2 regions of the Pectobacterium sp. A5351 genome follow, and region 2 is predicted to be linked to the other one. Evidence: predicted binding sites of a transcription regulator. Region 2 holds the regulator's gene; the other holds the start of a gene.

Region 1 (7,075 bases), 180 kb from region 2:
AATTGCTTAATCGCGCGCGTTTTTTCAACAGCGGGAATATCGACGGTTTGCAATATATCCAGCCGAGTTACACCATCGGGCACGTTATTGGTCGCTTTACAGGCCTTGATACAGGCTTTGCAGCCGATACAGCGCATTTCGTTATGCAATAAGCCATATTTAACGGCTACTTTACCCTGCGCTTTTTCGGGTTCATTCTGTGCGCGTGCGATACCGATATTTCCACTAACGGCAATCGCGCTTCCCATATAGGCAATAAAACGACGGCGAGATAATTCTTCCATATTATAAATCTTCACATTGAGGTGATAGCCGTGCGAACGCTATATCTTTCATAGACAGTATTAATCCAGTACCAACATTAATATTTCGCAGTTTGAGGCTAATGGAAAACAGCGGTTCATCATTACGATGAAAATAGTAAATAAGCCACGTTGCTATTATGGTTTTATTGGAGCATGAGAATAAAGATCTAAGTGTGCGCTTGGTCACGTTTATTTTTTTGTATAACCGTATATAACAAATATCGATTTGTTATAAATACAATGTTATTTCTTTATTCTTTTTGTATTTTTAAGAAATAGCGTTTCCGCTATAGATGTGTGCGTTGTTATTTTTTCATTATGTGATAGGCGTGAATAATTGATGTGCGTCATATCGCACGTTTTTTTATGCGGTGGTAGAGAAGGGTATAAACGGCTAGAGCGATTTCTCGCAACAAATAAAAACGTTAGTGCTTATTTCACACTAACGTTTATGCAACATAAATAATAAGAAATCTATTCTATAGATTTTAAACCGGCATCAGGGTTTTAGGTGTTTATCAAGAAAGCGTACGGTAATTTGCATGATGTCCGGTTGCAGCCAATGCGGCCCGCCGTGCTCGGCGCCTTTGACGCTGTAGTAGGTCGAGTCGATATTTTTCTCTGTCAGCGCCTGATGCAGTCTCTCGGTCTGGCGTGGTGAAACCAGAGTATCGTTGGTACCGTGCATAATCAGGAACGGCGGTGTCGCGCTGTTGATAAAGTTAATCGGGTTGGCGGTGGCCGCTTTATCGGGATAGCGGGTAATGGCGCCGCCTTCATTAAATACCGATGTGCCGTTGACCCAGATAGCTTCCGTAGCGGACGCTGAAGCGTGTTTCTGGACAACATCATCAGGAAAACCTTCACCCACCAGCGTGAGGTCGGATAACCCATAAAAGTCGATCACCGCTTGAACATCGCTGCTTTGATTGAGATGTTCGCCTTTATCGTAGACTTTTGAACCATTTGTCGCGCCGGCAAATGCTGCCAGATAGCCGCCCGCAGAGGTACCGAACACAGCGGCTTGCTGGCTATCAATACCGAATTTTTTCGCATTAGCGCGCAGATAGCGGATGGCGGATTTCACATCTTCCAGCGGCGCGGGGAAAAGAACGGTAGGTGCCACACGATATTCCATACTGGCAACCACATAACCGGCTTCAGCAATGTTTAGACGCTGTTGCAGGTAATTATCTTTATTGGCGTTAATGAACCCGCCGCCGGTAATAAATAATACCACAGGAAGCGCGTTTTTCGCTTCAGGTTGAAGAATATCCATTTTTAATGCGACGTTAGGGTAACCACGCATGGAGACCTGAGAATAAACCACGTCCGAAATTAATTTTACCGACGTGGTTTCCTGTTTTACGGTGATCTCATGCTGATTCTGTGCCGCATTGATTGCCGTCGCGCTCATCATTGCCAAGGTCGCTAACCCTATCTTTGTTGTTTTAAAATAATCCATATCTTAAGTCCTTTTGTTAGGGAGATGTAAACTTTTTTGGTTTGTGAGTGATGATGTCATATTTGTAAAGAGAATACTAAAAAATATTTAACAATATTGACTGTGTCGTATTAATCTACTCAATTATTTCCTCGTTTATAATAAGTTGACTATATCTACTATTAACGTTATTTCTCATTAATTAAATGTGCATCTAATCACAATTGATTATTTACAAATCCCTATAATTGTTATCATGGCAGGATATAGACGGTACCGTTAATGCGTAATATAAAACAATGCTCAGTATAAAACGTGTGATTTATTATCAGGAACTCATCCGGGTCGGGAGTTTCACGAAAGCAGCGAAAGCGCTGAATATCTCTCAGGCGTTTTTGTCCCAAGAGATCGCGCGGCTGGAGCTTGAAACGGAAAGGAAGCTGATTAACCGAACCACGCGACAGTTTTCTCTGACGCCATTCGGGAAGGTCTTTGCTGATAAAATTCAGGGCATGATTAAGGAATATTATGAGCTGGAGCAGTTCGTCAGCAGCTATGAGGAAAGCACGGATGGCGCGCTACTGGTTGGCGTGATCCCGATTTTCAATCGTCTGGCCCACTACAATATGTTTAACCTGTTTCAGAAAGCCTACCCCAATATCGATATTTCCTTCATTGATGGCGTGAGCATCGATTTACTGGAGAGGGTACGTAATAGCGGGATCCACCTGTCTTTCTCAACGCCTTTTGATGAATACCTGAACGATCCTTTGTTTCATCACACCATTTGCCAGGTTGATGACATTGCGGCGGTGATGTCGACGTCGCATCCGCTTGCGGGCAATACGACGCTAAGCTTGCCGCAACTGGTAAAAGAAAAGCTGATCGTGCCGCAAAAAGGGACGGGGGAGCATGCCGCCGTTTCCGAATCCTTCACCCGACAGGGCATTAACCCCAGTTACTTTCGCGAATGCAGCAATATGGACATCATTATGGATCTGGTGGTCAATCTGTCTGGTGTGGTCTTCCTCTGTTCATCTGTCGCGAAAAGCCTGACCGCTTATGATGTCGCGGTGATTCCGCTGGAGGAGCAACTGAAGAGAACATTCGCGATTAGCTATCTGAAGCGCAGCACGAACATCCCTATGGTGCGCCTGTTTCTGGATTTCTTGCAAGACTACAGCGAGTCCGTTCGGTAGGGCGCTTTCTCTGTTAATTAAAAAGACAGGGTTCAAAAGACGCCGATATCCAAGACATGTACCGTAAGGAACGCAGGTTCCGCGTTCATTCCCCCCAATGTACTGCCTGTTAGACAGACGTATCATATTATTTTTTCTACATCTTCTATCCCTTCATTGCATTCAGTTTCACTTCCCGCTGTTCATCGGTTTTAGATAGATATTACAGATGTGAATCAATGTGAGGCGATTCAAACTATCATTATTAGGTACTTGTATGGTAGTTGGCGTAAACGAATGGCTACATGCATAGAAGGATAAGTAACGTGAAGATTGTCAGCGCTGAAGTATTTGTCACCTGCCAAACGTAGCGTCATGGGCACCTCTTTTCAGAGCAACAACAATGAACCAGTCAACCAGCAAATTTATCGCGTACTGCGTAAAGACATCGTGGAATGCAATATTCCCCCAGTAAGCTGCTGTCTGAAAAAGAAATTTCTGTGCGTTTTGATGTGTCCCGCCAGCCAGTCCGAGAGGCTTTTATCAAGCTGGCAGAGGCTGGATTGGTGCAGATCCTGCCGCAGCGCGCGATGGTACGTCGGGCGGCAGAAAGGGTGACAGATGAACACCTGCTGACGCTGGAGCACAATGTGCGTCGGCAGGAATTGGCTGTGCAGAATGAGCAGATGCACGAGTTTCTCAGCCTGAGTCAGGTTTCTCCTCCGCCAAGCCTGATCCAACAACACGACCTGATTTTTAACGCCCTGAAAGCGCGCGACCCTGATGCGCGGAAAAAACGATTCGTGAGCACTTGCAGGAAATGAGCTATTCGATCACGCCGATTGCGCAACAGAATAGCGACTGGTTCGAGCATGCCTGAGCATGCTGAATTGCTGCTTCCACTTTTGGGGCCATCCTCTGGTGGAAGCCATTTCACAGAAGGTTACTTCAGCGGTTGTTCCAGATGAATCACCCACAGTTCGTTGTCGGCCTCTGGCTTCTGCAACGGTTTGATGGCTAAGGTTGTCTCTACCGCCTTGCCATCTCGCGTCAGTTTTCCATCGGTAGTAACCTGATAGTCATCCGCCTTATCTTTTGCTTTCACGGGGGATTGCAGCACGGATTGCAGACCAAAGTCGTTGTCGTTAATGACGGCCAGCGTTTGCTTATCGACCAGGGCCAGACCTTCCACTTTCTCCTGCTGCCAGCCAAGTTTACGCAGATCCACCAGCTCCTGCTTGTGCGCCAGGGTAATGCCGCGTTTTTCCAACTGGGCGAGATCGTCAAATTCCGGCGATTTGCCGTTGGCATCGAACGGCGTCAGGTCGCTCGCTTTGCTGAGATCGACCAGATAGATGCGGTTCTGCATCTGTTTATCTTTATCTGTGCCCTGTTCGACCAACAGAATGCGTTGATTATCCAGTGCCACGATATCGCCGATTTTGGCATCCTTCGCTTTCTTGTAGCTGTCGATATTGATGGGGTAGCCCAGCATGCGACTGGTTTTGGTTTCCGGGTTAAACATCACCAGGCGCGTAAATTGCGCTTTGTTTTTGGTTTTGCCGTCGATATCCAGCGTGCTTTGCACGGCCATGACGATCGTGCTGTCCGGCAAGCGGGTCAACCCTTCAAAACCCCGATTCGGCTGACGCCATTTGATGATATTTGGTAAACCGCTGGCAACCGAGTGTTCGTTGTCCGCAGGCGTCGGCCCGAATTTTTGCAGGATCTTCCCGCTGGCATCAACGTGGATCAGGAACGGGCCGTATTCGTCACACAGCCAGAAACCACCATTGCCGTCCGGCGTAATCCCTTCGGTGTCCAGCCCGCGCTGGCTGGTGCTGAGCGGTTGTAGGGCGTCATTCAGTGCCACTTCGTTGGTGGTGCCGATAACGTCCGCAGGTAGCGGCAGGCCGGTGATATTGCCCTCGGCATCATGCAGCGGGCGGGCATTGATCGCCTCGGCGGCTTTCGCGCTGACCCGAATATCCATCATCAGCGGCGCGTAGTCGGGGCTGGCAAAGATCTTGGCCTCTTTCTCACCGACCAGCGGCGCATCGGCATTCGGGCCGCGATCGGTGACGGTGGTGAACATCAGGTCATCACCCTGTTTGCCGGTAAAATAGAGACCGGAGCCAATGCCGACAGGTAAACCGTTGGGGAAGTTCTGGGCGAATTTGCCCTGATACGCAACATGATCGCTGGCTGGGAAGGTAACGACATAGCGTGTCACTTTTTCTCCTTCTGCCTGCGCGCTGAACGGCAGAAATCCGGCAACCAGCAGTGCTAACAACGTGTGTTTCATGGCATTCGCTCTTTGATGTGAATCAATTTGATTGAGGTACCGTCGGAGCATAGATAATTGATATGTCAGTTCTGTGACCGCACGCCTGATTTTGAAATGCAGTATGCGGTTTTCATGACATATCGCTGTTTAGAGAGGCTGTTGCTATCCTTTTCCGCGCGGTTTCCTGAAGGTGAAAAAGAGTTGTATCGTATTGCACAACACCAGAAACGCGGTGATGACGAACACCCAGCGGAAGCCCATCAGAGCGGAGACGCCGGAACCCACCAACGGCCCGAGGACGTTGCCCAGATACATGAATGACTGGTTATAGCCGAAGATGCGGCCTGTCACCTGCTGACTACTGTATTTGACCAACAGCGCTTGCACGGTTGGCATCAGCGCACCATCGGCAAAGCCCAGCAGAAAACGCAGTATGCCGAGCTGCGCAGGGCTTTGTACCATCGCCATGACCAGGAACAGCAGCACGCTGATCGCCAGTGCGGTGATTAGTACGCGGTGTGCGCCGATCCGGTCGCCTAAACGCCCAAGGCGCGGTGCGGATAGCAGGGCGGATACGCCGGGAATGGCAGCAATCACGCCGCTGATAAAGGCGATGTTGTCCGTGCCGGGCGTCAGATCGCGGATGAACAGGGTGAGGATGGGGCTAATGGAGCCGTTCGCCATCTGGATCATCATCGTCGTAATGAATAGACAGATAATGAGTGCCGGATACGGCAAAGAAGCAAAGACGGCTTTCCCGCTGAGCCGATTCTCTTTGGTGACCTTAACTATGCTCTCTTTAATCGCGAAAAGCGTAATCAGGAAACTGGTAAACAGCATGCCGCCAGTGATGAAAAAGACGGTGCGTAGCCCGATGTTGTCGGCCATAAAGCCGCCGAATAAGGGGCCGAGAATGACACCGGCGATCTGCCCGGTCGATAGCATACCCAATGCCCAGCCGCTTTTTTCACGCGGAACCTGCGAGGCGATCAGCGCCATCGCATTGGGAATATACCCGGAGGTCAGCCCCATAAGCGTGCGCAGGATGAACAGGTGCCACACGTTGGTCGCCAGTCCTTGTAACGACATCACGATCGCCATGCCAAGTGCAGCGCGTAACAGCATAAGCTTACGACCTTTACGGTCGGCGAGGCTTCCCCACAGTGGAGCTACGGCGGCAGAGACGAGAAAAGACGAACTGAAAATTAAGCCGGACCACAGGCTCAGCGATTCGTGCGAGTGAACGCCAAGCTGCTCAATGTACAGTGGCAGGAAAGGTAATATCTGGCTCATGGCCAGCCCGGTGAAAAAGCATCCCAGCCAGGCAGAGAAGAGGTTAAGTTTCCAGGTTTCCATGGGGGGCGGAATAGGCCTTCATCAGCGAATAACCAATGGCGAAACCGTGGTGACTGCGCGCAAAAAAATTGTGCTAACCGACAGTGAATGGCGCTCAATTAATAACGGACAGTGACTAAAATTTCGTCTTTCATCATGAGCATAGCATAGCCAGCGGCGTAGTGGTCACTGAGGGTAATGATCCGCAACAAAAGAAAATCAGCGTGGGGAGACGGTGGGTAGAGTGAAAGCCTTTGTGAATTTAATTGTGTGATGCATATCACTAAAAATTAGCTTTTGAACAACAGAGGTTGTACAATTCACCACCATAAGGCAGCCCACTGCCACGTAAGGCAAGAGCAACTCCATCGCGTTATTAGAATAATGAGCTAAGCAAAACAAGGTGAAAAAGTGCGTAACTTCTTTAAAAAAATGCTGGCGGCTTACCTGAATACTTATAAAGACGTACCGCCCGGCGCACTGTTCTAAGAATCTGTGCTATGCCTGAAACAGGCCGCCATTATGG
Region 2 (7,075 bases):
CTGGCTTTGGGCGATCTCGTTAAGTAAATCCTGCTGGCTCTGACGCTGTTGTTTATCATCAGCCAACTGGCGCTGGAATTCTCCCTGTTGCCGCAGGTTGGTTTTCAGCGTGTCATCCAGCGCTGCCACCTGCTGCTGTATTGCTTCCTGCGTGACCTCTTCCGTCAGGGATGCTGGCCGTTGTTGCTGATGGGCGAAAAGCTCTCCTTCAGCCTGCTGGCGCAGCGTCGCGGCCTGCTGCAAGCGCTGATACAGCATTTCCTTTAATGCCTGCAACGTCTGGCGTTCCTGTTCATCGAGCAGGGCATTGAGGAACGTGGTTTCATCTGTGAACGTGCTTTGCTGCAACGCCTGAGTAAAGCGTTCGGTCGCACTCTCATGCTGGCGCGTGCTCTGTTCATACTGCTGTTGCGTGCTAACCAACTCTCCCGTCAGACGGCTCAACGTCGTTTCGGTTTGCTGACGAGCTGACAGGGCCAGTCTGAGCGCATCGTCATACTGCTGGCTGGTTCGCTGTAGTTGCTCGCGCACATCGGTGATTTGCCGGTTCCCAAAAAGTGCCAGTCGCTCTTGTTGGCTTGCGTTGAGCCGCGCGAGGTGCTGTGCCAACTGCTGTTGCTGTGTTTGGATCAACTGTCTCGCCTCTGTCACGCTGTGGTGCAGATGCTGAAGATCGCTGTCCAGCGTGGCTAACAGGGGAATTAAGCGAGATTGTTCCTGCTCTTTGGTTTTCCAGTCTTGCCATTCGTTCTCGCGCTGAGCCAGCCAGTCATCTTGTGCGTCAGCGTCTGGCAGAAGAAGCCCTATTGTTGCCAGCGCCTGCGTCATTTCCTGCGTATGCTGCATGAGTTGCTGATGCACATGTTGCAGTGACTGAGTCGTTTCTTCCTGCGTAACGCGTAGCGAGGTGTGTTGCTGAGTGTTCAGCTCGATTTTCTGGTCGAGTTCCCGCTGCAATGCCTCTGCGGCAGTCAGTAAATCCTTACTTTCCTGCCACTGTTTTTGTCGCTGCTCGCGGAGGGTAATCTGCTGCCGAATAGCCTGTTCTTCGGCTTCACGCTGTGTAAGCCAGGCCGCGATGTCGTCCTGTTGTTCCAGCGAGTAGTTAACTTGTAAGCGCTCACTGACATCTTGCCACTGTTGGAGCAGGGTTTGATGTTCGCTATCGAGCTGAACGATGTCCTGCTGCAACAGCTCCCGCTGCTGCTCTAGCGAGGCCAGTTGAGCCGTTGTATTCGCCAACGCCGTTGTTAATCGATTCACTTCCTGCTGTAACGTTGTCAGGCGTTGCTGAGTTTCAGACGGTTGCAGTGCCTGATAGCGCTCAATGGCGGGGTGCTCGGTTGAGCCACACAGCGGACACGCTTCTCCTGCCTGTAGCCGTTGCCGTTCGGCTTCCAGATTAACAATACGTTCTTCCTGCCGATAGATTGTTTCCAGATCGGCCAGATGCTGGCTGCGCTGTTCATGCTCAGACTGTTGCTGTTTCCATAATATTTGCGACTGGTCGATATGTCCTTGTATCTCAACCTGTTTGGCGAGGTGCTGCTGCTTGCGCACCTGAAGACGCTGGAACTGGTCGCTGACGGTTGCGAACTGTCGACATGTAGTCTGCTGATCCATGAGCTGATTAAAGCGCTGGCGCAGCGTGGAAAGCGACTGGTGCGCGTCCTGATGTTGCTGCGCCTCATCATGTTGTGTGAACTGTTGGCGCGCTGCATCAACGACTTTTTGTTGTTCACGCTGTTGTGTCGCCAGTATTTCGGCTGCTTGCTGTAGCGCCGTCGACTCTCGCCTGTGCTGCGCCTGTTTCTGCTCCAGCTTCTGTTGTTCGTCCTGAAACTGGCGCAATTGTCGAAACTGGGTGCGCCACAGAGGCAACCGCTCTCCCCACTGCTGATGATGCGCGTGTTGCTGGCGGTAAGACTGAATCTGTTCAAGCTGTTGTTTAGCCTGTTGTTGCTCTGCCGCTGTCTGAGTTTGCTTGCTTTCATCTGCGTGCAGGCGAACCTGCATTTTGGCCAGTTCGTCCTGCTGCTGGGCGTGCTGCTGCACCAGCGTGGCAATCCGATGGTCAAGTGGCACAATCTGTTCGTTGATTAACAACTCTTGTTGCTGCCGTACCTGTTTGTGTCTACTAACATCCTGCTCGGCTTTTTCTTCCTGCTGGCGTAGCGTTGCCAGCGTCGTTTGCTCGGCGGCCTGCTTTGCGGTCAGTTGTTCAATGTGCTGGGCGATCACAAGAGACTCTTGCCGATAGCGTTCTCGTTCCTGGTGCAGCGGCCTCAGTTTTTCTGCCGGTTCGCTGCTGGTTAGCTTGTCGAGCTGTGGCTTAGCCTGCTGAATGGCGGATTCGGCGCTTGCATGTTGTGCCTGCGTATTGGTCAGCTGTGTTTGCCGCTGCGTCAGTTGTTCGAACCAGCGTAGCGTAGTCAGCGCTTGCTCTCGCTCGATGTTGCCCCGTTGCTCCTGCTGGATCAGCTCGGCAAGCTGTTCTTCCACCTGTTGACGCTGCTCATCGGTCAATAGCTGAATACCGGATGCACGCGCCTGTAGCGTGCTCAGTGCGACGCTTGCCTGTTTGTGCTTGTCATAGACGCGTTCGGAAATCAGGCCGTAAATGTCCGTACCGGTCAGCTCTTCCAGCAGTTCCGCTCGGTCGTCTGCTTTGGCGTTGAGGAAGGCGGCAAATTGCCCCTGCGACAGCATCATGGAACGCGTAAAGCGGCCAAAATCCAGCCCGGTGAGTTGCGTGATCATCTCTTTTTTATCATTGAGTTTTTCACACAGAATTTTGCCGTCTTCAATGCGCGCGAGTTCGGCCTTGGGAGACTGCAAATTGCCGTCAGGGACATTTCTTGCCCGCCGCTGGCTCCAGAAGGCGCGGTATCCCACGCCTTTCACTTCGAATTCGACCTCTGCAAGGCATTCTGCGGTATTACGCGTCATCAGGTCATTCTGGCTGGCGGAAAGCAGGCCAAGCCGTGGTGTTTCGTGGTACAGCGCCAGGCAGATGGCATCCAGCAGCGTAGTTTTTCCCGCGCCAGTTGGGCCGGTAATGGCAAATAAGCCGTTGCTGGAAAACGGCTCCTGCGTGAAGTCGATCTTCCATTCGCCTTTTAGCGCGTTGAGGTTTTTTAGGCGCAGACTGAGAATCTTCATTTGGCTGGCTCGCTATTTTCCAGTTCATCAATAACCTGATTAAACAGCATGCGAACGCGCTGCTGGCGGCTCTCTTCCATCTCTGTCTCCGTTGCCAGACGGCGTTCAAAAACGTCATGTACGCTGAGCTCGTTCAGCGTTTCCTTGTCCTGTTGCGTCATCGCCTGCATACGCTGTTCTCGTGTGCGGCGTAGCAGAAGCACCTCAACAGACAGATTCTCGGTCATCGCCTGAACGCGTTTTTGCATGTCGCTAAGATAATCCTGCGTGCTGATTTCGATATCCAGCCATACCGGTTTATCGCCTCGATAATCCTGAAATGCGGCCAACTGTCGTTCAATGTCGCTCAGGCTACCTTTAATCAACTGCATCGGCTGAGTGACAGGAATAGACAATATTTCTATTTGTGCTGGCAAATCTGGTTCAAAACTGATCAAGCACACGGATTTCTCGCTGTTGAGTTCGTCAAAACTTAGCGGGATAGGCGAACCGCTGTAGCGAATATGCTCGCTTTGCGTCACGCGCTGCGGGCGGTGAATATGGCCGAGCGCGATATAATCCGCAGGGGGAAAAGCCTGAGCAGGGAACGCATCGAGCGTACCAATATAGATATCGCGCACGGATTCCGAGGCGGTTGCGCCAATGGTCGTCAGGTGCCCGGTTGCAATAATCGGTAGCGGCAGGCCAAGTTCATCGCGCTTTTGGCAAGCCAGTTGGTAACACTGCTGGTAGTGCGCCGTAATCGCTTCCTGTAGCGCCAGCTGTTTTTCATCCCCTGATTGCCCGGCTTTGCTGGTCAATACATCGCGTGGACGTAAAAAAGGAATGGCACAGAGCAGGGCACCGGGCTGCTGTTGACGGTTTTGCAGCAGGAGCACTTGCTGGGCGGGATCGTCGCTGGCGCAGGCAATCACCCGCGTGTTCAGGCAGGCCAGCAACTCGCGGGATTCATTCAGCATCGCGACGGAATCGTGGTTGCCGCCGAGAATAACGAGCTGGCAGCCCGTGTGCTGTAGTTCTACCACGAAGCTATAATACATTTCCCGTGCATAGCTGGGGGGCGAGCCGTTATCAAAAATATCGCCTGCGACTATAATGGCATCGACCTGATGGTGCTCCACCTGAGCGATAAGCCAGTGCAGAAAAGCCTGATGCTCAGCAGCGCGGCTTTTGGTATAAAAATATTGCCCTAAATGCCAATCGGCGGTGTGGATAATGCGCATCGTGTTCTCTCGATATTCATGCCGCGTGGCGATGGACGACGTTGTCATTATTTATTATGTGAAAGGGTGTGTCGTCGCCATCGTACTTTGTCATCGTAATGCCATGATTATATATAGCAGGCATGGCGGCTGTCGCGGTGGAATCAGACGTTTGGAAAGCGGCTCGAAAAATCGGATGTACGCGCTGTAACAATCGTGCAGAGAGGTCCGTGTGTTTTTCATAAATCTGTCATAAAACTGACGCATAATGCCTCCGCCTGCTAACAGCGACGATGATTAACGACAGGATTGACAATGGCAAAACGCATATTAGTCGTGGAAGATGAAGCACCAATTCGTGAAATGGTCTGCTTTGTACTGGAGCAAAATGGTTATCAACCCGTTGAAGCCGAAGACTATGACAGTGCAGTAACGCAACTGTCGGAGCCGTTCCCAGAACTGGTGTTATTGGACTGGATGCTGCCTGGCGGGTCGGGCCTGCAATTCATCAAGCATATGAAGCGCGAGGCGCTGACGCGTGATATTCCGGTGATGATGTTGACCGCACGCGGTGAAGAAGAAGACCGCGTGCGCGGGCTTGAAGTGGGTGCGGATGATTACATTACCAAGCCGTTTTCACCCAAAGAATTGGTGGCGCGTATCAAAGCCGTGATGCGCCGCATTTCACCGATGGCGGTGGAAGAAGTGATTGAAATGCGTGGCCTGAGCCTCGATCCTTCCTCTCATCGCGTGACGACCGAAGAGCACGCGTTGGACATGGGGCCGACGGAATTTAAGCTGCTGCATTTCTTTATGACGCATCCTGAACGTGTTTATAGCCGGGAACAGTTGCTGAATCACGTTTGGGGCACTAACGTTTATGTTGAGGATCGTACTGTCGACGTCCATATTCGTCGCCTGCGTAAAGCGCTGGAAACCAGCGGACATGACAAAATGGTGCAAACCGTTCGGGGAACGGGCTACCGTTTTTCAACGCGTTACTGAGGTGATCGTAACCGGAGAAATATTAACGTGCTAGAACGTTTATCCTGGAAAAGGCTGGCATTGGAGCTGGCTTTTTTTTGTTTGCCCGCGTTGCTGCTAGGGCTGATTTTTGGTTATCTGCCCTGGTTTCTGCTGGTCGCCGTATTAGGCTTACTCTGCTGGAACTTTTATAACCAACTGAAACTCTCTTACTGGCTGTGGGTTGACCGCAGCATGACGCCACCGCCCGGCCGCTGGAGCTGGGAGCCGCTGTTTTACGGGCTCTATCAGATGCAGTTGCGTAACCGACGCCGACGCCGTGAGTTGGCGCTCCTGATCAAACGGTTTCGCAGCGGTGCCGAGTCTTTGCCCGATGCCGTGGTGATCACTACCGAAGAAGGAACGATCTTCTGGTGTAATCATCTGGCGCAGCACCTGCTGAGTTTCCGCTGGCCGGAAGATAACGGTCAGAATATCCTCAACTTATTGCGCTATCCCGAATTCACCAACTACATGAAAGGGCAAGATTTTAGCCGTCCTCTCACGTTGCAGTTGAATAATTCCCACCATGTTGAATTCCGCGTGATGCCCTATTCCGAAGGGCAGCTACTGATGGTGGTGCGTGATATTACGCAAATGCACCAGCTTGAAGGTGCCAGACGTAACTTTTTTGCCAACGTGAGCCATGAACTGCGTACGCCGCTGACGGTGTTGCAGGGTTATCTGGAAATGATGCAGGAAGAAACGCTGGATGCGGCCTTGCGAGGGAAGGCACTGAATACCATGCAGGAGCAGACCCGACGCATGGACGGGCTGGTCAAACAGCTGCTGACCTTGTCCCGTATTGAGGCGGCGACGGCAATCGATCTGAATGAAAAAGTCGATATTCCATTGATGCTGCGCGTGTTACAGCGTGAAGCGCAGACCCTCAGTCAGGGACGTCATGAGATTGTCTTTCGTGTGAACGAAAGTCTCTGCGTGTTTGGTAATGAAGAACAGCTGCGCAGCGCGGTATCCAATCTGGTGTATAACGCGATTAACCACACGCCAGCGGGAACGCGCATCGAAGTCTGCTGGCAGAAGATCCCGCAAGGGGCGCAATTTCAGGTCAGCGATAACGGGCCGGGCATTGCGGCCGAACATTTACCGCGCCTGACAGAGCGCTTTTATCGAGTCGATAAGGCGCGTTCACGGCAGACGGGCGGCAGCGGGCTGGGGCTGGCGATTGTTAAACATGCGCTCAGCCATCATGATTCCCGTCTGGAAATCATGAGTGAGGATGGTCTGGGCTCGCGTTTTGTCTTTACGTTGCCGAATCGGTTGATTGTCCCTGCCTCTCTGGCTGAAAATACGGTGAAACCTTTAGCCTGACGGAAAACGCTACCATGACATCCGCCACTCGTATTGCGGGCGCTTTTTTACTGCTGCTCAGCGCGTTTTGCGTTGCACAGCCTCGCCAGATGTTGGCGGGCAATCTCTCCAGCGCGGGGTCGGATACGCTGGCTAACCTGATGGCCTTTTGGGCGGCGGATTTCAGCCAGCACTACCCGAACGTGAATTTACAGATTCAGGCCGCTGGATCATCTTCTGCGCCGACATCTCTGGCATCGGGGGCGGCGCAGCTTGGGCCGATGAGCAGGGCGATGAAAGCCAGCGAAATTGACGCGTTCGTCCAGCACTATGGCTATCCACCGCTGGCGGTGCCGGTCGCGATGGATGCGCTGGTG

Evidence for each region. The regulator PhoB, encoded in region 2, activates phosphate uptake and scavenging genes when phosphate is short. The targets are predictions, from matches to a motif close to CTGTCATAAAACTGNCNNAT.
Region 1: the regulator PhoB is predicted to act here: its motif matches at 5,293-5,312, upstream of O1Q74_RS15755 (esterase-like activity of phytase family protein).

The regions. Positions count from the first base shown of each region.
Region 1 is NZ_CP116477.1:3,404,388-3,411,462, reverse strand. Features, by position in the region: gene O1Q74_RS15775 (4Fe-4S dicluster domain-containing protein) at 1-284, opposite strand, end outside; gene O1Q74_RS15770 (alpha/beta hydrolase) at 805-1,770, opposite strand; gene O1Q74_RS15765 (LysR family transcriptional regulator) at 2,049-2,948, shown strand; partial or broken gene O1Q74_RS15760 (GntR family transcriptional regulator) at 3,303-3,807, shown strand; gene O1Q74_RS15755 (esterase-like activity of phytase family protein) at 3,871-5,232, opposite strand; gene O1Q74_RS15750 (multidrug efflux MFS transporter) at 5,377-6,570, opposite strand; gene azuC (stress response protein AzuC) at 6,982-7,038, shown strand.
Region 2 is NZ_CP116477.1:3,219,757-3,226,831, reverse strand. Features, by position in the region: gene O1Q74_RS14945 (SbcC/MukB-like Walker B domain-containing protein) at 1-3,162, opposite strand, end outside; gene sbcD (exonuclease subunit SbcD) at 3,159-4,385, opposite strand; gene phoB (phosphate response regulator transcription factor PhoB) at 4,680-5,369, shown strand; gene phoR (phosphate regulon sensor histidine kinase PhoR) at 5,397-6,719, shown strand; gene O1Q74_RS14925 (PstS family phosphate ABC transporter substrate-binding protein) at 6,734-7,075, shown strand, end outside.